3 regions of the Duganella sp. BJB1802 genome follow, and region 3 is predicted to be linked to each of the others. Evidence: predicted binding sites of a transcription regulator. Region 3 holds the regulator's gene; each other region holds the start of a gene.
The links. The regulator sigma-54, encoded in region 3, starts transcription at its own class of promoters, with help from an activator protein. The targets are predictions, from matches to a motif close to TGGCANGNAANCTGCTTT.
Positions count from the first base shown of each region.

Region 1: prpB (methylisocitrate lyase) is a predicted target of sigma-54. The motif match lies at 5,109-5,126, and genes of this name have one in related genera.
Region 2: HUX88_RS07560 (TorF family putative porin) is a predicted target of sigma-54. The motif match lies at 5,778-5,795, and genes of this name have one in related genera.

Region 1 covers NZ_JABWEF010000020.1:83,162-91,146, reverse strand. Annotated here, with positions in the region: gene prpF (2-methylaconitate cis-trans isomerase PrpF) at 1-415, opposite strand, end outside; gene acnD (Fe/S-dependent 2-methylisocitrate dehydratase AcnD) at 418-3,015, opposite strand; gene prpC (2-methylcitrate synthase) at 3,015-4,160, opposite strand; gene prpB (methylisocitrate lyase) at 4,182-5,069, opposite strand; gene prpR (propionate catabolism operon regulatory protein PrpR) at 5,223-6,887, shown strand; gene HUX88_RS26170 (alpha/beta fold hydrolase) at 7,041-7,919, shown strand; gene HUX88_RS26165 (sensor histidine kinase) at 7,927-7,985, shown strand, end outside.
Region 2 covers NZ_JABWEF010000003.1:455,890-463,874, reverse strand. Annotated here, with positions in the region: gene HUX88_RS07590 (MurR/RpiR family transcriptional regulator) at 1-141, opposite strand, end outside; gene HUX88_RS07585 (allantoate amidohydrolase) at 296-1,588, shown strand; gene HUX88_RS07580 (M20/M25/M40 family metallo-hydrolase) at 1,585-2,835, shown strand; gene HUX88_RS07575 (C4-dicarboxylate transporter DctA) at 2,900-4,222, shown strand; gene HUX88_RS07570 (porin) at 4,266-5,300, shown strand; gene HUX88_RS07565 (accessory factor UbiK family protein) at 5,366-5,605, opposite strand; gene HUX88_RS07560 (TorF family putative porin) at 5,885-6,649, shown strand; gene HUX88_RS07555 (P-II family nitrogen regulator) at 6,661-6,999, shown strand; gene HUX88_RS07550 (ammonium transporter) at 7,011-7,985, shown strand, end outside.
Region 3 covers NZ_JABWEF010000009.1:292-8,276, reverse strand. Annotated here, with positions in the region: gene HUX88_RS15425 (monovalent cation:proton antiporter family protein) at 1-1,764, opposite strand, end outside; gene HUX88_RS15420 (SIS domain-containing protein) at 1,892-2,890, shown strand; gene HUX88_RS15415 (HAD family hydrolase) at 2,890-3,420, shown strand; gene lptC (LPS export ABC transporter periplasmic protein LptC) at 3,433-4,026, shown strand; gene lptA (lipopolysaccharide transport periplasmic protein LptA) at 4,055-4,654, shown strand; gene lptB (LPS export ABC transporter ATP-binding protein) at 4,657-5,409, shown strand; gene HUX88_RS15395 (RNA polymerase factor sigma-54) at 5,415-6,893, shown strand; gene hpf (ribosome hibernation-promoting factor, HPF/YfiA family) at 6,971-7,330, shown strand; partial or broken gene HUX88_RS15385 (3-hydroxyisobutyryl-CoA hydrolase) at 7,422-7,985, shown strand, end outside.

The DNA.
Region 1 (7,985 bases), on a different contig from region 3:
CCTGCCATACGCGCACCACGGCCATGCCGTCGCGCGGAACGCGGGCAGCGTCCACCAGGCCGCCGCTGATGGCGAAGGCGCCGACGGCGGCGGACAGGTTGCCGCAGTTGCCGCTCCAGTCGACGAAGGCCTTGTCGATGGAGACCTGGCCGAACAGATAGTCGACGTCGTGGTCAGGCCTGGTGCTCTTGGCCAGGATCACCGTCTTGCTGGTGCTGGAGGTGGCGCCGCCCATGCCGTCGATCTGTTTGCCGTAGGGGTCCGGGCTGCCGATCACGCGCAGCAGCAAGGCGTCGCGCGCGGCGCCCGGTTGCTGCGCGGCTTCCGGCAGATCCTGCAGCCGGAAGAACACGCCCTTGCTGGTGCCGCCACGCATATACGTGGCGGGGATCTTGATTTGCGGTTGATGAGCCATGATCATGCAGCCTTCGCGGATTCAAGGAAGTCCTGCGCGAAGCGCTGCAACACGCCGCCCGCTTCGTAGATCGACACCTCTTCCGCCGTATCGAGGCGGCAGATCACCGGCACTTCGACGCGCTCGCCGTTGCGACGATTGACCACCAGCGTCAGCGTCGAACGCGGGGTGCGCTCGCCGATCACGTCGTAGCTTTCGGTGCCGTCCAGCGCCAGCGTCAGGCGGTTCACGCCCGGCTGGAACTCCAGCGGCAGCACGCCCATGCCCACCAGATTGGTGCGGTGGATGCGTTCGAAGCCTTCGGCCACGATGGCTTCCACGCCCGCCAGACGCACGCCCTTGGCCGCCCAGTCGCGCGACGAGCCTTGGCCGTAGTCGGCGCCGGCGATCACGATCAGCGGCTGCTTGCGTTCCATGTAGGTCTCGATGGCTTCCCACATGCGGGTGACTTTGCCCTCCGGCTCCACGCGCGCCAGCGAACCGGCTTTGACTTTGCCGTCGGCGTCGCGCACCATCTCGTTCTTCAGCGTCGGATTGGCGAAAGTGGCGCGTTGCGCGGTCAGGTGGTCGCCGCGGTGGGTGGCGTAGGAGTTGAAGTCCTCTTCCGGCAGGCCCATTTTCGCCAGGTACTCGCCGGCCGCGCTGTTCAACATGATCGCGTTCGACGGCGACAGGTGGTCGGTGGTGATGTTGTCGCCCAGGACCGCCAGCGGCAGCATGCCCTTCAGCGGACGAGCACCGGCCAGCGCGCCCTCCCAGTACGGCGGACGGCGGATGTAGGTGGTCTGCGGACGCCAGTCGTACAGCGGCTTCACTTTCACGCCGTCGTCTTCCTGCTTGGCGAACATCGGGATGTAGACCTTGTTGTACTGCGCCGGCTTGACGCTGGACGCGACCAGCGCGTCGATTTCTTCGTCGGTCGGCCAGATGTCCTTCAGCGTGACCGGCTGGCCGTTGGCGTCGAGGCCGAGGACATCCTTTTCGATATCGAAGCGGATCGTGCCGGCGATGGCGTAGGCCACCACCAGCGGCGGCGAAGCCAGGAAGGCCTGCTTGGCGTATGGGTGGATGCGGCCGTCGAAGTTGCGGTTACCCGACAATACAGCGGTGGCGTACAGGTCGCGGTCGATCACTTCCTTCTGGATCACCGGATCGAGCGCGCCGGACATGCCGTTGCAGGTGGTGCAGGCGTATGCGACCACGCCGAAGCCCAGCTGCTCCAGCTCGGGCATCAGGCCCGCTTCCTCCAGGTACAACGTCACGGTCTTGGAGCCGGGCGCCAGCGAGCTTTTCACCCATGGCTTGCGGGTCAGGCCGCGCGCGTTGGCGTTGCGGGCCAGCAGGCCGGCGGCGATCATGTTGCGCGGGTTGTTGGTGTTGGTGCAGCTGGTGATGGCGGCGATGATGACGGCGCCGTCAGGCATCAGGCCAGGCTCGTTCTCCACCACGCCGCTGATGCCGCGCGCGGCCAGCTCGGAGGTCGGCACGCGGTTGTGCGGATTCGACGGACCGGCGATGGTACGCACCACCGACGACAGGTCGAACTTCAGCACGCGCTCGTACTCGGCGGTCTTCAGGGCTTCGCCCCACAGCCCGGTCTCTTTGGCGTAGGTCTCCACCAGCTTGACCAGTTCATCATCGCGGCCGGTCAGCTTGAGGTACTTGATGGTCTGCTCGTCGATGTAGAACATCGCGGCGGTGGAGCCGTATTCCGGCGCCATGTTGGAGATGGTCGCGCGGTCGCCCAGCGTCAGGTGCGATGCGCCCTCGCCGAAGAACTCCAGGTAGGACGAGACGACCTTCTGTTTGCGCAGGAACTCGGTCAGCGCCAGCACGGTGTCGGTGGCGGTGATGCCGGCCTGCGGCTTGCCCGTCAGTTCAACGCCGATGATGTCCGGCAGCCGCATCCACGATGCGCGGCCCAGCATCACGCTCTCCGCTTCCAGGCCGCCGACGCCGATGGCGATCACGCCCAGCGCATCGACCATCGGCGTGTGCGAATCGGTGCCGACCAGCGTATCCGGGAAGGCCACGCCGTCCACGGCCTGAATGACCGGCGACATGCGTTCCAGATTGATCTGGTGCAGGATGCCGTTACCCGGCGGGATCACGTCGACGTTCTTGAACGCCTTCTTGGTCCAGTTGATGAAATCGAAGCGGTCCTCGTTGCGGCGGTCCTCGATGGCGCGGTTCTTGTCGACGGCGTCGGGATCGAAGCCGCCGCATTCGACGGCCAGCGAGTGGTCGACCACCAACTGGGTCGGCACCACAGGATTGACCAGCGCGGGATCGCCGCCTTGCAGCGCGATGGCGTCGCGCAGGCCGGCCAGGTCGACCAATGCGGTCTGGCCGAGGATGTCGTGGCAGACCACGCGCGCGGGGAACCATGGGAAGTCCAGGTCGCGTTTACGCTCGATCAGTTGCGACAGCGAGGCATTGAGCGTCGCAGGATCGCAGCGGCGCACCAGGTTCTCGGCCAGCACACGCGAGGTGTATGGCAGCTTGGCCCAGGCGCCCGGCTGGATCGCGTCGACCGCGGCGCGCGCGTCGAAGTAATCGAGCTTAGTACCCGGCAGGGATTTGCGGAATTGGGTGTTCATTATTTGCGGTCCTTGATCGGCACGAATTTCAGGTCTTCAGGACCGACGTAGTTCGCGCTTGGACGAATGATCTTGTTGTCGATGCGCTGTTCGATGATGTGCGCGGCCCAGCCGGACGTGCGCGAGATGACGAACAGCGGCGTGAACATCGCGGTCGGCACACCCATCATGTGGTAGGACACGGCCGAGAACCAGTCCAGGTTCGGGAACATCTTCTTGATGTCCCACATGACGGTTTCCAGGCGCTCGGCGATGTCGAACATCTTCATCGAGCCGGCTTCCTGCGACAGATTGCGCGCCACTTCCTTGATGACGACGTTGCGCGGGTCGGAGATGGTGTACACCGGATGGCCGAAGCCGATCACCACTTCCTTGTTGGCGACGCGGTTGCGGATGTCCGCTTCGGCTTCGTCGGCGTTTTCGTAGCGCTTCTGGATCTCGAAGGCGAATTCGTTGGCGCCGCCGTGTTTGGGGCCGCGCAGCGCGCCGATCGCGCCGGTGATGGCGGAGTGGATGTCCGAACCCGTGCCGGCGATGACGCGGCTGGTGAAGGTGGAGGCGTTGAACTCGTGTTCCGCGTACAGGATCAGCGAGGTGTGCATCGCCTGCACCCAGCTGTCGGATGGCTTCTCGCCGTGCAGCAGGTGCAGGAAGTGGCCGCCGATGGAGTCGTCGTCGGTTTCCACGTCGATGCGCTTGCCGTTGTGGCTGAAGTGGTACCAGTACAGCAGCATCGAGCCGAAGGAAGCCATCAGGCGGTCGGCGATGTCGCGCGCGCCCGGCACGTTGTGGTCATCCTTTTCCGGCAGCGTGCAGCCGAGTACCGAGACGCCGGTACGCATCACGTCCATCGGGTGCGCCGATGCGGGCAGTGCTTCCAGTGCGGCTTTCAGCGATGCCGGCAGGCCGCGCAGCGAACGCAGTTTGGCTTTGTAGCCTTTCAGTTCGGCTCTGGTCGGCAGTTTGCCGTGGACCAGCAGGTAGGCGATTTCTTCGAACTCGCAGGTGTTGGCGACGTCGAGGATGTCGTAGCCGCGGTAGTGCAGGTCATTGCCGGTTTTGCCGACGGAGCACAGTGCGGTGTTACCTGCGGTGACGCCGGACAGGGCGACGGATTTTTTTGGCTTGAAGGTAGCTTCGGTCATTTCAGGGTCTCCTCGAATCGATTATTTTTTCTGTGCGGCGAACAGTGCATCCAGCTTCTGCTCGAAGCTGTGGTAGTTGATGCGTTCATACAGTTCGGCGCGGGTTTGCATGGTGTCGACCACGTTCTGCTGGGTGCCGTCGCGGCGGATCGCGCCGTAGACGTTTTCCGCGGCCTTGTTCATGGCGCGGAAGGCGGACAGCGGATACAGCACCAGGCCCACGTCGGCGCCGCGCAATTCGTCCACGGTGAACAGCGGCGTCGAGCCGAATTCGGTGATGTTGGCCAGCACCGGCACTTTGACGGCGGCGGCGAATTTTTTGTACATATCGAGGCTGATCATCGCCTCCGGGAAGATCATGTCCGCGCCGGCTTCGACGCAGGCGACGGCGCGCTCGATGGCGGCGTCCAGTCCTTCGACGGCCAGCGCGTCGGTGCGGGCCATGATGACGAAGTTCTCGTCGGTGCGCGCATCGACGGCGGCGGCGATGCGGTCGACCATCTCCTGCTTGGTGACGATCTCCTTGCCCGGACGGTGGCCGCAGCGCTTGGCGCCGACCTGGTCTTCGATGTGCATGGCGGCGGCGCCGAACTTGATCATGGACTTGACGGTGCGCGCCACGTTGAAGGCGGAGGCGCCGAAGCCGGTGTCGACGTCGACCAGCAGCGGCAGGTCGCACACGTCGGTGATGCGGCGCACGTCGGTCAGCACGTCGTCCAGGTTGGAGATGCCCAGGTCCGGCAGTCCGAGCGAACCCGCCGCGACGCCGCCACCGGAAAGGTAGATCGCCTTGAAACCGGCGCGCTTGGCCAGCAGGGCGTGGTTGGCGTTGATCGCGCCGACCACCTGCAGTGGGGATTCTTCCTGGACGGCTTTGCGGAACGCGGCGCCTGCGGAGTATTGACTCATGTTCTGACCTTTCAATGTTGCAGTGAAGTTGGTCTATGCTTTGCAAGCGGCGTGCCAGATAGGCACACCATATAAATCAATGACTTACAAAATAGCGGCGTTACACTTATGTTTCAATTTGAAACATCGAAACAGATGAACTACAATTGAAACATGCGCCACTCCACGCCCCTGCCCTTCGACGCCAACGACAAACCGGTCATCTGGACGGTGTCGGTGTCGCGCCTGGCCGACCTGTTCCGCGACATCACGCTGGAATACGACGAGCTGGCGACCATCGAGCCGATCAACCTGGGCTTCGACGAGGCGGCGCGCCATATCCGCGAGCGCATGGCCACCGAGCGTTGCGACGCCGTCATCGCCGCCGGCTCCAACGCCGCGTATCTGAAGGGCCGCTTGTCGGTGCCGGTGGTGATCGCCAAATTCAGCGGCTTCGATGTGATGCAGGCGCTGGCGCGCGCGCGCCGTGTGTCGGACCGCATCGGCATCGTCACCTATCAGGACCGCTTGCCGGAGCTGGCCGAATTCGCCAACACCTTCGGCTTCGATGTCGAGCAGCGCACCTACGCCACCGAGGAGGACGCGCGCGCGCAGATCAACGACCTGAAGGCCGCCGGCATCAAGGCCATCGTCGGCGCCGGCCTGATCACCGACCTGGCCGAGGAAGCGGGACTGACCGGCGTATTCGTCTACTCCGCCGCCTCGATTCGCCACGCCTTCGACGACGCGCTGGAAATGGCGCGGTTGACGCAACTCGAAGCTAACCGTAGCCGCACGCGCGGCGCGGTGGTGGCGGACACGCTGCGCGCCAAGCATGGCATCAACGACCTGCGTGGCGACTCCGCCGCGATGGAGGCGCTGCGCCAGTCGGTGGTGCTGTATGCGAAGTCCCCGGCCACGGTGCTGATACAGGCGGAAACCGGCTGCGGCAAGGAGCTGGTGGCGCAGGCCATCCACCGCGAGAGCCCGCGCACGCTGGGCCAAAACCGACCCTTCGTCGCCGTCAATTGCGGCGCCATCGCGGAATCGCTGCTGGAGTCGGAACTGTTCGGCCACGAGGAAGGCGCCTTCACCGGCGCGCGGCGCGGTGGCCACGCTGGCCTGTTCGAGGCGGCCAATCGCGGCACGCTGTTCCTCGACGAGATAGGCGAAATGCCGCTGACGCTGCAAACCCGTTTGCTGCGCGTGCTGGAGGAACGGGAAGTGGTGCGCGTGGGCGGCACGCGGCCTATCGCCGTCAACGTACGCATCATCAGCGCCACCCACTGCGACCTGGAACAGCGCGTGCGCGAAGGCCGCTTCCGCGCCGACCTGTTCTACCGGCTGGCGGTGCTGCGCCTGACCATTCCACCGCTGCGCGCGCGGCTGGAGGACGTGATGACGCTGGCCGAATGGTCGCTGAAGAACGCACTGGCGTCGCTGGGCGCGCGGCCGCATCCGAACCTGCACGCTGAGATGACGGCCTGCGCGCCGCTGCTGCAGCACTACGACTGGCCAGGCAACGTGCGCGAACTGCGCAACCTGACCGAGCGCCTGGCGTTGTTCCTCGCCGCCGAGCCGCTGCAGGCGTTGACGCCGGCCTTCGTGCTGAGCGTGGCGCCGGAACTGGCTAACCGCACGGCCCCGCTGTCCGCCGGCGCAGGTCCTGTCAACGCCGCCGGCGCGCCGCCTCTTGCCCTGCCGGCCGCGCGGCCTTCCGCCGAAAGCGCGACCGCCGTGTTGGCCCGCTTCGGCGGCCGGCGCGACGCCGCCGCCGACTATCTCGGCATCAGCCGCACCACGCTCTGGCGCAAGCTGCGCGCAGAGGCCGGCGAATAACGCCTCGCGGAGCCGTGCCCCGGCGGGCACGGCGCAAGCGGTACTGGCGGCTACCGTTCATCCTTTTAAAAAAACCGCTCATCCAGTAGCCGTCGCCGGCGCGATGGCGGTTCGATAGCATGGCCTCACTTAATCACAACAACGGAGGTCAGCATGCCACGCTCGTTCATCAAACGTATCGCAACCATTGCCGCCAGCCTGGCGCTGGCCTACTCCGCCGGCGCTTCCGCCGCGGCCTCGCATCCGGCCTTCAAGGTGCAAGTCACCGGCCAAGGTGCTCCCGTGATCCTGATCCCCGGCCTGGCATCGTCCGGCGAAGTGTGGGACGGCACCGTCGCCCACTACTGCGGCAGCCGCCAGTGCCACGTCGTCACCCTGGCCGGGTTTGCCGGCGTGCCCGCCATCGAAGGCCCGCTGCTGCCGGCAGTGGAGCAGCAACTGAGCGACTACATCGCCGCCAATAAATTCGACCACCCCATCATCATCGGCCACAGCCTGGGCGGCTTCGTCGGCATGAAGCTGGCCGCCGACCATCCAGACCAGGTGGGCCGCCTGGTCATCGTCGACACCTTGCCAGCGCTGGCAGCGGTCCAGATGCCCAGCATAACAGGCGCGCAGATGAAGGAAATGGCGGCCGGCCTGCGGACCCGCATGGAGTCCATGGACGCGGAAGCCAAACGCGCCAACCAGATGAAAACCCTGCAATCCATGATCACCAAGCAGGAAGATATCGACCGCGCCGCCGCCTGGGGCAAGCAATCCGACCCAGCCACCGTCACCAACGCGATGGTCGAGATGATGAGCGAGGACATGCGCGCGGAAGTTGGCCGCATCAAGGCGCCCACGCTGGTGCTGGGCTCCTGGATCGCCTACAAGGACTATGGCAGCAAGCCGATGTTCGAGCAGATGTACAAGAGCCAGTACCAGCAACTGCCCAACGTGAAAGTGGAGCTTGCCGACAACGCCCGTCATTTCATCATGTACGACGATCCGGCTTGGATGTATGATCGCATCGATAACTTTTTGAAGTGATTCCATCATGACCGACGACCGTCCACTCATCGCGCGCCTGAACTGGTACTGGCTGTTCCAGCTGGC
Region 2 (7,985 bases), on a different contig from region 3:
CTCGGAGGCGGAATAGCTGGCCAGTTGGCCCGGCGCTTCCAGGATGACAATCGCCAGCCGCCTTTCCGCCTGCGGTAGCTGGTCCAGATGTTGCTGTATCCAGCTCGACAGGTCGGCGGCGGAGGAGGTTTCTTTTGTCATGGCAGGCATTTTAAAGCCATCCAGACCCGACGTGTGGACGTCACGCGACTATCCAGCCGCTATTTCCGTGACCGGCGTGTGAAATGATTGACTCGACGTGAAAAAAGATTTTCAATGAAAACAAATCAAAGAAAATAATTTACCGGAGATGCCAATGGACATGTCGGACTGCACCACAAGTACTGGATATACCGAACTGGGCGCCAGCATCATGGCGCGCGCGCAGGCGCTGGCCGCCCACACCGAGGCGCCGGGCATGATGACGCGCAGCTTCCTCACGCCGGCCCACCACGCGGCCGCGGCCCAGTTGGCCGCATGGATGGCCGAAGCCGGCATGAGCGTGCGCCGCGACGCCGTCGGCAACGTCATCGGCCGCTACGAGGGCATCGAGCCGGATGCGCCGGCGTTGCTGACCGGTTCGCATTTCGACACCGTCCCCAACGGCGGCATCTACGACGGCAACCTGGGCATCCTGCTGCCGATCGCCTGCGTCGCCCGCTGGCATGCGCAGGGACGGCGCTTCGCCCACGCCATCGAGGTGATCGGTTTCGCCGAGGAGGAGGGCGTGCGCTTCAAGGCCACGTTGCTGGGCAGCCGCGCGATCGCCGGCGCCTTCGACCCGCGCGTGCTCGACAACACCGACGCCGCCGGCGTCACCATGCGCCAGGCCATCGACACCGCCGGCCTGGGCTACAGCTGCGCCGATCTGGCCGCCGCCGCGATGGCGCCGGCGCGGATGCTGGGCTTCCTGGAAGTGCACATCGAGCAGGGCCCGGTGCTGCTGGATGCCGGCCTGGCGCTGGGCGTGGTCACCGGCATCGCCGGCGCCACGCGCATGCAGGTGGAGGTGACCGGTGTGGCCGGCCACGCCGGCACGGTGCCGATGGCCGGGCGCCGCGACGCCGCGATGGCGGCGGCGGAAATCGCGCTGGTGATCGAACAGCGCTGCGGCGGTATCGCGGGACTGGTGGGCACGGTCGGCCAGTTCGACGTGCCGGGCGGCGCCGCCAACGTGGTGCCGGGCCGTGCGCTGTTCTCCATCGACGTGCGCGCCGAACAGGACGCGCAGCGTGAAGCGGCGGTGGCGGACATCCTCACCGCCATCGAGCGCATCGCCGCGCGCCGTGGCGTGGCCACGCAGGTGCGCCAGACGCACGAGGCGCGCAGCGTGCCGTGCGCGCCCGCGCTGTGCGGGCAACTGGAGGCGGCGTTGCAACGCGCCGGCCTGCCCGTGCGCCGCCTGCCATCCGGCGCCGGCCACGACGCCATGGTGATGGCCGCCCGCACCGACATGGCGATGCTGTTCGTCCGCTGCGGCAACGGCGGCATCTCCCACAACCCGCTCGAAACCATGACCGCCGACGACGCCGCGCTGGCCGCCCGCGTGGTGAGCGACTTCATCGAACACTTCCAGCCATCCTCCGACCGCAAGGAACACACAGCATGACACTCACTCCCATCCAGGCCCGCCTGGCCAACTGGATCGACGACCACTTCGACGCCGAGATGGCCTTCCTGCAAGACGTGGTTCGCATCCCGACCGACACCCCGCCCGGCAACAACGCCCCGCACGCGCACGCGGTGGCCGCGATGCTGGATGAACTGGGCTGGCCGGTCGAGCGGCATGCGGTGCCGGAGGAGGCGGTGCGCGCCTACGGCATGGAGACCATCACCAACCTGATCGTGCGTCGCCGCTACGCCGCGCCGGGGCCGACGCTGGCGCTCACCGCCCACGGCGACGTGGTGCCGCCGGGCGAGGGCTGGACCCGTCCACCCTACGGCGCGGTGATCGAGGACGGCCGCCTGTACGGCCGCGCCGCCGCCGTCTCGAAAAGCGATTTCGCCACCTATGTGTTCGCGGTGCGCGCGCTGGAGGCGCTCGGCATCGCGCTGCATGGCGGCGTGGAGCTGCACTTCACCTACGACGAGGAGTTCGGCGGATTGCTCGGTCCCGGCTGGCTGCTGGAGCAGGGGCTCAGCCATCCCGATTTCGTCATCGCGGCCGGCTTCAGCTACCAGATCGTCACCGCCCATAACGCCTGCCTGCAACTGGAGGTCACCGTGCACGGCAAATCCGGCCACGGCGCGATGCCCGAGACCGGCCACGACGCGCTGCAGGCCGCCACGCGCATCCTCAACGCCGTCTATGCCCAGCTGCCGGTGTTGCGCGACATCCGCTCGCAAGTGCCGGGCATCGGCTCGCCGACCATGCTGGTGGGGCGCATCGACGGCGGCACCAACACCAACGTCGTGCCCGGCAAGGTGGTGATGAAACTGGACCGCCGCATGATCCCCGAGGAGGACGCGGCCGAGGTCGAGACGCAGCTGCGCGCGCTGATCGCGGCGGCTGTCGACGGCGTGCCGGGCATACGGATCGAGATCAAGCGGCTGCTGTTGTCGGAGGCGCTGCGGCCGCTGCCGGCGGTGCAGCCGTTGCTGGCCAGCCTGCAGCGCAACGCGCAGCACGTCCTCGGCGAGACGATTCCGGCGGTGGGCACGCCGCTGTACGCGGACGCCCGCCTGTACGGCGCGCAGGGCATCCCGGCCGTGCTGTACGGCGCCGGCCCGCGCACGGTGCCGGAGTCGAACGCCAAGCGCGGCGACGAGCATCTGGTGCTGGAGGATCTGCGGCGCGCCACCAAGGTGGTCGCCATGACCCTGCTCGATTTCCTGCAAGCCGACGCGCCGCGCTGAGCGGCCGCCCCGGAGGCGTACCAAAAACTTTTCAGTTCAACGTAGTCAACAAGGGGTAACAGCAATGCGATTTTTCAAATCACTATTTGGCCAGATCGTGCTGGCGATGTGTATCGGTGTGGTGGTGGGCATGATGTATCCGGCGTTCGCCCAGAGCCTCAAGCCGCTGGGCGACGGCTTCATCAAGCTGATCAAGATGCTGATACCGTGCATTGTGTTCTGCGTGGTGGTGCAGGGCATCCACGGCGCGGGCGAACTGAAGAAAGTGGGCCGGGTCGGGCTCAAGGCGCTGATTTATTTCGAGGCCGTCACCACCGTGGCGCTGGCACTGGGGCTGGTGCTGGCATATGTGTTCCATCCCGGCGCCGGCATGAACATCGACGCCGCCACGCTCGACGCCTCGGCGATGAGCAACTACGTCAGCACCGCCAACACGGTCAGGAACACCGGCTTCAGCGAGTTCCTCATGAAGCTGATTCCGTCCACGGCGGTGAGCGCGTTCACCTCGGGCGATGTGCTGCAGGTGCTGCTGTTCTCGGTGCTGTTCGGCTGCGCGCTGTCGCTGGTCGGCGAACGGGCGGCGCCGGTGGCCACGCTGATCGACGGCCTGGCCGCCGCCTTCTTCAAGTGCATGTCCTTCATCATCAAGCTGGCACCGCTGGGCGTGTTCGGCGCGATCGCCTTCACCGTCGGCAAATACGGCATCGGCTCGCTCAAGCAGCTGGGCATGCTGGTGCTGCTGTTCTACGGCGCGGTGGCCATCCTGGTGTTCGGCATCCTCGGCACGATTCTGCGGCTGGCCGGTTTCAACATCCTCAAGCTGATCGGCTACCTGCGCGAGGAACTGCTGATCGTGCTGGGCACCGCCTCGTCCGACAGCGTGCTGCCGCAGGTGATGCGCAAGCTGAAGTACCTGGGCATCAAGGATGCCACCGTCGGCCTGGTCATCCCGACCGGCTACTCCTTCAACCTCGACGCCTTCTCGATCTACCTGACGCTGGCGGCGGTGTTCATCGCCCAGGCCACCAACACGCCGCTGGCGGGCAGCGACCTGCTGGCGATCCTGGCCATCGCGCTGATCACCTCCAAGGGCGCGCACGGCGTGCCCGGCTCGGCGATCGTGATCCTGGCGGCCACGCTGACGGCCATCCCGGCGATTCCCGTGGTCGGCCTGGTGCTGGTGCTGTCGGTGGACTGGTTCATGGGCATCGCCCGCGCCGCCGGCAACCTGCTGGGCAACTGCGTGGCCACCGTGGTGGTGGCCGCCTGGGAGAAGGACATCGACCGCGAGCGCGCCCACGCGGTCCTGAACGACAACCGCGCCGCCATCGAACGCTACGACGCCGAGCAGCTCAAGCTCGACGCGGCGGCGGGACAGCCGGGCTGATTCATCCACCGCACCACCACCTCCAGAAAAAGAAAAGGGATCTATGAACAAATCGTATAAATCGTTTACCGCGCTGGCCGTCCTGGCAGCCACCGCCGGCGTGGCGCAGGCCCAGTCGGCCGTCACGGTGTATGGCAACATCGACCTTGGCGTGTTCAAGAAGACCGGCTCCACGCTCAGCGAAGGCCGCCGCGATAACAACCGGCTGGGTTTCAAGGGTGTCGAGGACCTGGGCGATGGCTTGAAGGCGCTGTTTCAGCTGGAGATACGCTACGACCCGGACGTCGGCACCATCGAAGGTACGAGCCGTCCATTGTTCCAGGGCCAGAGCAGGGTGGGGCTGCAGGGCGGCTTCGGCACGCTGCGCATCGGGCGCGGCCTGACGGCGCTGCAGGACTCGAACGTGGCGTTCGAACCGTTTCGCGGCACGCCCAGCACTGCGGGCTTCATCACCGACCTGATGGTGGCCGGTTACACCAGCCAGCCGCTCGATCCGGCCGGCTCGTCGGCCAACCGGTTTTCCAATGCGGTGTTCTACAACTCGCCGGAGATCGCCGGCCTGCAGCTCAACGTCACCGTCGCGACGCGCGAGGCCAACGGCAATCCGGTGCTGATCGGCCGCGGCACGCAGGCGGCGCCGCAGTACGCGGCCAACGCCGCGCTGACCAGCAATCCGTACTCGGTTTCGGCCACCTACCGCGCCGGCATCTTCGCGGCGATGCTGGCGGCCGAACGCAACGCGGCTGAAACAAAACTGTGGTCGGTGGCCGGCTCGGTGCAGGCGCGGCCGGACCTGAAACTGGTGGCTTCGTACCAAAGCCAGGATCAGGAGCATACGGTGGCCGTGAATTCGGTCACCAAGGCGTGGGTGGTCGGCGCCAACCTGGATATCGGTCCGGGGACCCTGTTGGCGGGCTATGGCCGCAAGACGCCGGATGGCGCCGTGCCGACCAAGCAGATAGGACTGGGCTACGAATACGGACTGTCGAAGCGCACCTTCCTGTACGCAGACGCCTCCAACCGCAAGGCGGCGACGTCGGTCAATTTCTACGGCGTGGGCATCCACCACAAGTTCTGAGGCAGCCCGCCGCCGCGCCTGCGCCGGCCCGGATGGGCGGGCGCAGGCATGTACTACATCCCCGCTTACTGGCCGGCCTTGGCTTCCAGTTCCGCCAGGCGCGCTTCCAGCGCTTCCAGCTTGGCGCGGGTCTTGGCCAGCACTTGCGCCTGCACATCAAATTCCTCGCGCGTCACCAGGTCCAGCTTGGCGAAGCCCTGGGTCATCATCGATTTGACGTTCTTCTCGATGTCCTTTGCTGGTGAGTTTTCGATGGCCTGATTGATCTTGCTTTGCAAGTCATTGAAAAAAGTGTTCATATCCATAATATTCCTTGATCTAACCGGCCTGGCACTGCACCATTGCAGTGCGCCTCGGCCTTATTGTGGTGCGAAATTCGGAAAAATCACCGCCGCACCCACCCCATTCTCACATTTCTTTCAAATGCGGTCCCGTTGCCGATGTCGTTACGGCTGCTATCACCTCGACAAGATTAGCTGGCACGCATTCTGCTAAAGAAGCCATGAACGCTTTATCGCTTCGCTTCACAGAAGGATTTTAAACCGCAACTGCTAATTGAGTTCAACTACACAAGGAAAACAACTATGAAAAGCTTGAGCAAGAACTTCACCCTGATTGCAGCGTTGACATTAGCATTCGCCTCCATGAGCGCCAGCCTGGCGCGCGCCGAAGACGCGACACCCGCGCCGGAAGCGAAACCAGACAACGAAGTCAGCTTCAACGCTGCCGTTGTCAGCGACTACCGCTACCGCGGCGTATCGCAGAGCCGCCTGAAACCTGCACTGCAGGGCGGCGCGGACTACACGCACAATCCGACCGGCTTCTACGCCGGCACCTGGCTGTCCACCATCAAATGGACCAAGGATGCGGGCGGCGATGGCAATGTCGAATGGGATCTGTACGCCGGCAAGCGCGGCGAGATCGTCAAGGACGTCAGCTACGACGTCGGCGGCCTGTACTACTACTATCCGTCCAACGGCCTGCACCCGAACGCCAACACCTTCGAATTGTACGGCCAGATCGGCTACGGTCCCGTCACGCTGAAATACTCGCAGTCGACCACCAACCTGTTCGGCTTCTCCGACAGCAAGAACAGCGGCTACCTCGACGCCTCCGGCAACTTCGAGCTGACCGACGGCTATGTGCTGAACGCGCACGCCGGCCACCAGAACGTAAAACACAACGGCGCCTCCAGCTATACCGACTACAAGCTGGGCGTGACCAAAGATTTCGGCGTAGTGACGGTGGCATTGGCGGCGGTCTATGCCGACACGAAAGCCTACGTCGGACCGGACGGGAAGAACCTGGCCAAAACCGGGGCTGTCCTGACCATTTCCAAAACCTTCTAAGCGAGGCCTGTATGAAACTGATTACCGCCATTATCAAGCCGTTCAAGCTCGATGAGGTCCGCGAGGCCCTCTCGGCGATCAACGTGCAAGGCATCACCGTGACCGAGGTCAAGGGCTTCGGTCGCCAGAAAGGCCACACCGAGCTGTACCGCGGTGCGGAATACGTGGTGGACTTCCTGCCCAAGACCAAGATCGAAGCGGCGGTGGACGACGCCGTCGTTGAACAGGCGATCGAAGCCATCGAAGGCGCTGCCCGCACCGGCAAGATCGGCGACGGCAAGATCTTCGTGTACAACCTGGAACAAGTCATACGTATTCGTACCGGCGAAACCGGCAACGAAGCTCTTTAAGGGGAAGATTGATGAAAAAAACTATAACAACGTTGCTGGCTGGGGTTGCCGTCCTGTTCGCGCTGTCCGCGCCGGTGCTCGCCGAGGACGCCAAGCCGGCGGCTTCGGCGCCGGTCGCCTCGGCCCCTGCGGCCGCCGCACCGGCTGCGTCCGCACCGGCAGCACCTGCGCCTGAAGCGGCGCCGGCCGCCGCTGCCCCAGCTGCGGCTCCCGCTGCCGCCGCAGCGCCTGCCGCAGCACCCGCACCTGTCCCGAACAAGGGCGACACCGCCTGGATGATGGTGTCGACCATCCTGGTCATCATGATGTCGATTCCCGGCCTGGCGCTGTTCTACGGCGGCCTGGTCCGTTCCAAGAACATGCTGTCCATCCTGCTGCAGGTGTTCACCATCTTCGCGCTGATCATCGTGCTGTGGTGCGTGTACGGCTACTCGCTGGCCTTCACCGAAGGCAATTCCTTCATCGGTAAATTCGACCGTCTGTTCCTGAACGGCATCTGGGATCCGGCCAAGGCCACGTTCTCGACCGCCGCCACCTTCAGCAAAGGCGTCGTCATTCCCGAGTTCGTGTACGTGGTGTTCCAGGCGACCTTCGCCGCCATCACCTGCGGCCTGATCGTCGGCTCCTTCGCCGAACGCGCCAAGTTCACCGCCGTGCTGGCTTTCGTCGTGCTGTGGTTCACCTTCGCCTACCTGCCGGTCGCCCACATGGTCTGGTTCTGGACCGGCCCTGACGCGATCAAGGATGCGGCAACGCTGGCGACCGAAACCGCCAAGGCCGGCTTCCTGTGGCAAAAAGGCGCGCTGGACTTCGCCGGCGGCACCGTGGTGCACATCAACGCCGCAGTCGCCGGCCTGGTGGGCGCCTACATGATGGGCAAACGCGTCGGCTACGGCCGCGAATCCATGGCGCCGCACTCGCTGACCATGACCATGATCGGCGCTTCGCTGCTGTGGGTGGGCTGGTTCGGTTTCAACGCCGGTTCG
Region 3 (7,985 bases):
TTCCATATCCGCCTCCTCGCCGGCGTCGCTGGCGCCGTGGAAGTAGCCGCGCAGCGAGGCGTAGCGTTCCTCGCGCGCCGTCTGCACCCTATGCACCACCCGCCGCAGCGGCACGCCCAGCATCACCAGCGCGTGCGAGGCCAGCATCAGGCTGCCCTCCATCAGCTCCGGCACCACCTCCGCAGCGCCGGCCGCCTTCAAGCGGTCGAGGTCGGTATCGTCGTACGAGCGCACGATCACCGGCAAGGTCGGCGCCAGCTCGTGCACCAGGTGCAGCACCTTCAGCGCCGACGGCGTGCTGGCGTAGGTGATCACCACCGCGCTGGCGCGGTAGATGCCGGCCGCCACCAGGCTTTCGCGCCGCGCGGCGTCGCCGTAGGACACGTTGCGCCCGGCCGTCTGCGCCTCCTGCACCCGCTCCGGATCCAGGTCCAGCGCGTGGTAGTCGATATTTTCCTCGGCCAGCAGGGTCGCCAGGCTCTGCCCGCTGCGGCCGAAGCCGCACACGATCACGTGCTTGTTGGTGGACATGGTGCGGCTGGCGATCTTGGTCAGCGCCAGCGATTGCATCATCCATTCGTTGCTGGAGACCTTCATCACGATCTGGTCCGACTTGGCGATGATGAACGGCGCCACCAGCATCGACAGCACCATCGACGCCAGCACCACCTGGATGATGAGCGGGTCCATCAGATGGCTGCCGCCGGCCAGGTTCAGCAGCACGAAGCCGAACTCGCCGGCCTGCGCCAGCGCCAGGCCGGTACGCATCGACACGCCGTCCGAGGCGCCGAACAACTTGGCCAGCCCGGCGATCAGCGCGAACTTGAGCAGCACCGGCCCCGCCAGCAGCACCAGCACCAGCCACCAGTGCGTCATCACCAGCCGCACGTTGAGCAGCATGCCGATGGTGATGAAGAACAGTCCCAGCAGCACGTCGCGGAAGGGCTTGATGTCCTCCTCCACCTGGTGCTTGTACTCGGTCTCGGAGATCAGCATGCCGGCCACGAAGGCGCCCAGCGCGAGCGACAGGCCGGCGCGCTCGGTGATCCAGGCCGCGCCCAGCGTGATCAGCAGCAGGTTGAGCATGAACAGTTCCTGCGAGCGCCGCTTGACCACCACCGTGAACCAGCCGCGCACCAGCTTCTGGCCGAAGAACAGCAACAGCGCCAGCACGATCACGGCCTTGACGCCGGCCCAGGCCAGCGTCTCGGCCAGCGCGTCCGGCCGCTGGCCCAGCGACGGGATCAGGATCAGCAGCGGCACCACGGCCAGATCCTGGAACAGCAGGATGCCGATGATCTTGCGGCCGTGCGCGCTTTCCAGCTCCAGCCGCTCGGTCAGCATCTTGGAGACGATGGCGGTGGACGACATGGCCAGCGCGCCGCCCAGCGCGAACGAGGCCTGCCAGCCGATGTGGATGGCCGGCGGCAGCTGGGTGGCGATGGCCCAGCCGAACACCATGGTGGCGGCGATGGTCAGCACCACCTGCGCCATGCCCAGCCCGAACACGATGCGGCGCATGGCCATGAGTTTGGGCAGGGAGAATTCCAGCCCGATGGAGAACATCAGGAACACCACGCCGAACTCGGCCAGCGAGTGGAAGGCCTCGCTCGACTCGGCCAGGCCCAGCGCGTGGGGGCCGATCAGGATGCCGACCGCCAGGTAGCCCAGCATCGGCGGCAGTTGCAGCATGCGGAAGGCGACCACGCCCAGCACCGCGCTGCCCAGCAACAACAAGGTCAATTCCAAAGGTGTAAACGTCATATCAACCTGGCCAGAAAATATTATTTCGTTGTTTGTGGGCTGTAGGGGCCCTTATGTTGTTACTGGCAAGTTTTTTGCTTTCTCAATTCGGCTATACTTGGGCATGAGTGTAACCCATGAAAAAACAATGCTGAAAGCTTTTGACGCAAATATGGCCGCGCATGCGTTGCGCCTTGCCCGCGACACCCTGCAGAACGAGGCCGAGGCCATCGCCGCCCTGAACGCCCGCCTGGACGCCGACGACAGCGTGGTGCAGGCCATCGAACTGTTGCTGAACTGCAAGGGCCGCGTGGTCGTGTCCGGCATCGGCAAGTCCGGCCACATCGGCCGCAAGATCGCCGCCACGCTGGCCTCGACCGGCACGCCGGCGCTGTTCGTGCATCCGGCCGAAGCCGCCCACGGCGACCTCGGCATGGTCACCGCCGACGACGCCTTCATCGCCATTTCCTACTCCGGCGAGAGCGCCGAGCTGATGACCATCCTGCCGGTGGTCAAGCGCATGGGCAGCAAGGTCATCGCCATGACCGGCAAGCCCGGCTCCAGCCTGGCCGGCATCGCCGACGTCCACCTGAACGTGGCCGTGGCCAAGGAAGCCTGCCCGATGAACCTGGCGCCGACCACCTCCACCACCGTCACGCTGGCGCTGGGCGACGCCATCGCCGTCGCGCTGCTGGACCTGCGCGGCTTCAAGGAGGAGGACTTCGCCCGCTCGCATCCGGGCGGCGCGCTGGGCCGCCGCCTGCTGACCCATGTGCGCGACGTCATGCGCAGCGGCGACGCCGTGCCCAAGGTCACCGCCGACGTCAAGCTGACCGACGCGCTGCTGGAGATCACGCAGAAGGGCATGGGCATGACCGCCGTGGTCGACGCCGACAACAAGCCGATCGGCGTGTTCACCGACGGCGACCTGCGCCGCATGATCGAGAAGGTCCAGGACTTCACCAAGGTCGTGATCCGCGACGTCATGCACGCCAACCCGCGCAGCATCTCGCCGGAAAAGCTGGCGGTCGACGCCGTCGCCGTGATGGAGCAGTTCCGCATCAACCAGATGCTGGTGACCGACGCCGACGGCAAGCTGGTCGGCGCATTGCACATCCACGACCTGACCCGCGCCAAGGTGATCTGATGACCGAACCGACCTATGTGGAACGCGCCGCGCGCGTCAAGCTGATGATCTTCGACGTCGACGGCGTGCTGACCGACGGCAGCCTGCACTACGGCGCCGAGGGAGAGGCGCTCAAGACCTTTAATGTGCATGACGGCCTGGGCATCAAGCTGCTGCAGGAGTCCGGCGTGCAGACCGCCATCATCAGCGCGCGCACGTCGCCGCAGGTGATCAAGCGCGCGGCCGACCTCGGCATCGGCTTCCTGCACCAGGGCGGCCACGACAAGCTCACGCCGTTCAAGGCGCTGCTGGAAAAGACCGGCCTCACCGCCGAGCAGGTCGGCTTCATCGGCGACGACGTGGTCGACCTGCCCATCCTCACGCGCGTCGGCTTCGCGGTGGCCGTGCCGAACGGCCGCGCCGAGGTGCTGGAGCGCGCCCACCACACCACGGTCGCCGCCGGCGGCCGCGGCGCCGTGCGCGAAGTGTGCGAACTGCTGCTGCACGCGCAGGGCACGTACGAGCGCGTGATGGCGCAGTTCCTGGTTTGACGAGGACCGAGCATGCATAAGAGAACAGCCCACCGCTGGCAGCTGACCATCGTGATGGTGGTCGGTGTGTTGGTCGCCGTCGGTAGCTTCTGGCTGGTGCAGGTGGTCAACCAGGCCGGCCAGCAGGCGCAGGCCGACCAGCACCGCGACGAGCCGGACTACATCATCGACCGCTTCAGCATGGTCCGCATGAACAAGACCGGCCAGCCGGCCTACATCATCTCCGGCGAGAAGCTGACCCACCGGCCGGTCGGCGACGCCTCCGACATCGACAAGCCGTACGTGCACAGCCTGTCCGGCGACCAGCCGCCGATGAATATGCATGCCGACACCGCCCATGTCGACCAGGGCAATACGCGCGTCAAGCTCAGTGGTAATGTGGACGTGGTGCGCCCGGCCACGCCGAAGGCGCAGGCGCTGCGCATGACGACCTCGACCCTGACGGTGTACCCGGACGAGGAACGGATGGAAACCACGGCGCCGGTGGCGCTGGAAATCGGCAACGCCACCGCCAACGGCGTCGGCATGAAGGCCAACAACGCCACCCGCGAAGTGCAGCTGGGCGGACGCGGGCAGCTGGTGCTGCCGCCGCGCCCCGGCCATTGAAGAACCAACGATGAAGAATGGAATGACGATGAAAAAACTGATGTTTTCGGCCGCCGTGCTGCTGATGGCGGCCTGTGCCGCCCACGCGGAAAAGGCCGACTCCACCAAGCCGACCACGATCCAGTACGACGACCTGCAGATCGACGACGTCAAGCAGGTCAAGACGCTGATCGGCAACGTGATCCTGACGCGCGGCACCTTGCTGCTGAAGTCGCCCAAGGCGGTGATGACCACCGACCCCGAAGGCTACGACTTCGTCGTGCTCACCAGCACGCCCGGCACGCCGGCCACCTTCCGCCAGAAGCGCGACGGCGCCGGCGACCAGTGGGTCGAGGGCGAGGCCGAGCGCATCGAATACAGCAACAAGACCGACCTGGTCAAGCTGTTCTCCAAGGCCAAGGTGCGTCGCCTCGAAGCGGGCCGCCTCAGCGACGAGGTCAACGGCGAGTTCATCTCCTACGACAGCCGCAAGGAACAGTTCGCCGTGAAGAACACCGTCACCGGCGAGAGCAAGCCGGGCGCCGGCCGCGGCACCATGGTGATCCAGCCGACCATCCGCCCGGCCGCGCCGGCCACCGCGCCAGCAACCACGCCGGCCGCGTCGACGCCGCCGGCCACGGAGAAGTGAGCATGGAACCATCCTGCGGTAGCACCCTGATCGTACGCGGCCTGCAAAAGACCTACGGCAAGCGCCAGGTCGTGCATGACGTCTCCCTGCAGGTCGAATGCGGCGAAGTGGTGGGCCTGCTCGGCCCCAACGGCGCCGGCAAGACCACCTCGTTCTACATGATCGTCGGCCTGGTGCCGTCGGACGCCGGCAGCATCGACATCAGCGGCACCGACATCTCCTCGCTGCCCATCCACCGCCGCGCCTCGCTCGGCTTGTCCTACCTGCCGCAGGAAGCGTCGGTGTTCCGCAAGCTGACGGTGGAAGAAAATATCCGCGCCGTCCTCGAAATTCAGAAAGTGGACGGCAAGCCTTTATCCAAGGCTGCCATTGATGAACGGCTCAATACCCTGCTGGCCGATTTGCAGATCGAAAAGCTGCGCGAGAACCAGGCGCTGTCGCTCTCGGGCGGCGAGCGCCGCCGCGTGGAGATCGCGCGCGCACTGGCGACCAACCCGCGCTTCGTGCTGCTCGACGAACCATTCGCCGGGGTCGACCCGATCGCCGTCATTGAGATCCAGCGCATCGTGCGCTTCCTCAAGGAACGCGGCATCGGCGTCCTCATTACCGATCACAATGTGCGCGAGACGCTGGGCATCTGCGACCGCGCATATATCATCAACCAGGGCACGGTATTGGCTTCAGGCCGGCCAGACGACATCATCGCCAACGAATCGGTGCGTCGCGTGTATCTGGGTGAACACTTCCGTATGTAAAACCCATGAAACAGTCTTTGCAACTGCGCACGTCGCAGCACCTCGCGCTGACGCCTCAGCTGCAGCAGTCGATCCGGCTGCTGCAACTGTCGACGCTGGAGCTGCATCAGGAACTGGAACAGCTGCTGACCGATAATCCGCTGCTGGAGCGCCTCGACGACCCGCTGGACCGCTCGCTGCGGCTGCTGTCGGACGGCGCCATCAGCCAACAAGCCCCGGTCGGCGACGCGCCGCCCGAAGGCCCGCCCAACGCCCAGGAAGCGCCTGCCGCCGACGCCGACAACTACGACGGCCCGGCCGCCGACACCGAGAGCACCAGCAGCGACGCCGACGTCGACTGGAGCGACGCCGGCCGCAGCAAGGCGCCCGACGACGAGGATTCGCGCCCGCAGCTCGAGGCCAGCCACTGCACGCTGCGCGAGCACCTGATGGAGCAGATGCGCGTGACGGTGCTGGAGATGCGCGACCGCGCGCTGGTCGAGCTGATCATCGACGCGCTGGACGAGAACGGCTACCTCGAGGAATCGCTGGACGAGATCCACGCCCGCCTGCCGGAGGAGCTGGAGGTGGACATCGACGAGCTGCGCACCGCCTTGTCGCTGCTGCAAAGCTTCGACCCGATGGGCGTGGGCGCGCGCAACGCGTCCGAATGTTTGGCGCTGCAGATCAAGCGCCTGCCGGGCATACCGATGGTGACGCGGCGCATGGCGCTGGCCATCGTGGAAAATCATCTGACCTGGTTCGCCCAGCGCGACTTCAACAAATTGAAGAAGGCGCTGGTGTGCGACGACGAGGATTTGCGCGAAGCACAAACCGTCATCCGCCAGTGCAATCCACATCCGGGCTCGGCGTTCGCGTCGGACGTGTCGGACTACGTGGTGCCGGACGTGATCGTCAAAAAAGCGCGCAACGGCTGGCAAGTGAGCCTCAACAACGACGTCATGCCGCGCCTGCGCGTGAACGCCATGTACGCCAACCTGCTCAAGCAGGGAAAAGGCGAGGGCGCGATGGGCGCGCAGCTGCAGGAAGCGAAGTGGCTGATCAAGAATATGCGCCAGCGTTTCGACACGATTTTGCGCGTCGCACAAGCGATAGTAGAACGACAAAAGAACTTTTTCTCCCATGGCGCGGTTGCCATGCGCCCCCTTGTGCTTCGCGAAATTGCTGATACACTGGGTCTACACGAGAGCACTATTTCTCGTGTAACAACTCAAAAATATATGCTGACCCCGCATGGCATGTTTGAGTTGAAATATTTCTTTGGTAGCCATGTCGCCACCGAAGCGGGGGGGGAAGCAAGTTCGACGGCGATACGCGCACTCATCGTGCAATTGACAGGAGCAGAAGACCCGAAAAATCCTTTATCCGACAGTAAGATTGCGGACATGCTGGGAGAACAAGGCATGGTGATTGCGCGACGAACTGTTGCCAAATATCGCGAAGCTTTAAAGATCCCGCCAGTCAGTCTCCGCAAGTCTTTGTAGTTACTTGGTTCCTGCGCGCCCGGTGGCAATGGGCCCCGCACTAACCGTAAGAAGCGACATTATCTTTAGGAGTGTGTATGAATCTCACCATCAGTGGACATCATCTCGAAGTGACCTCTGCCATCCGTGAATACGTGCAGAGCAAGCTGGAACGCGTCACCCGCCACTTTGATCAAGTGATTGATATTGCTGTCATCCTGACCGTAGATAACCTTAAAGAGAAAGAGAAACGCCAGAAGGCTGAAATCAACCTGCGCATGTCGGGCAAGACCGTCTACGTGGAAAGCCTGTCGCAGGACCTGTACGCCGCCATCGACACCTTGGTCGACAAGCTGGATCGGCAGGTCATGAAGTACAAAGCCAAGGTCCAAGAGCACGGCCACGATGCGATCAAGCATCTCCCGGATAGCTACGAACCCGCTGCCGCCGCCCTATAACAACGGCCTCGGCACCATCAAACTAAGGGCGCACTGGCGCCCTTTTTTGCGCCCGCATAGAATAGGGTTTTCACCACTATCCTGCGACCTCATGAGCGAATACGTCCACACCAGCGTCAGCAACGGAACCGGCTTCATCACGCTGGACCGGCCCAAGGCCTTGAACTCTTTATCGCTGGCGATGGTGCGCGCGATCACGCAGGCGCTGCTGGCATGGCGCGACGACAGCGCCATCGCCGCAGTCGTCATCCGCAGCAGCAGCGAGAAGGCCTTCTGCGCCGGCGGCGACATCCGCTTCTTTTACGACGCCGGCCGCGCCACGCCGCAGGGCGGCAGCGCGCTGGTGGAGGACTTCTTCACCGAGGAGTACGCGCTCAACCACCTGATCCATTTTTATCCCAAGCCCTACATCGCGCTGATGGACGGCGTGGTCATGGGCGGCGGCATGGGCGTGGCGCAGGGCGGTCCCGGCTGCCGCGTGCGCATCGTCACCGAGCGCACGAAGATGGCCATGCCGGAGGTGAACATCGGCCTGTTCCCTGACGTGGGCGGCAGCTACTTCCTGTCGCGCGCGCCGGGCAAGCTGGGCTGCTACCTGGGCGTGACCGGCGTGACCATCGGCGCGGCCGACGCGCTGCACGCCGGCTTGGCCGAC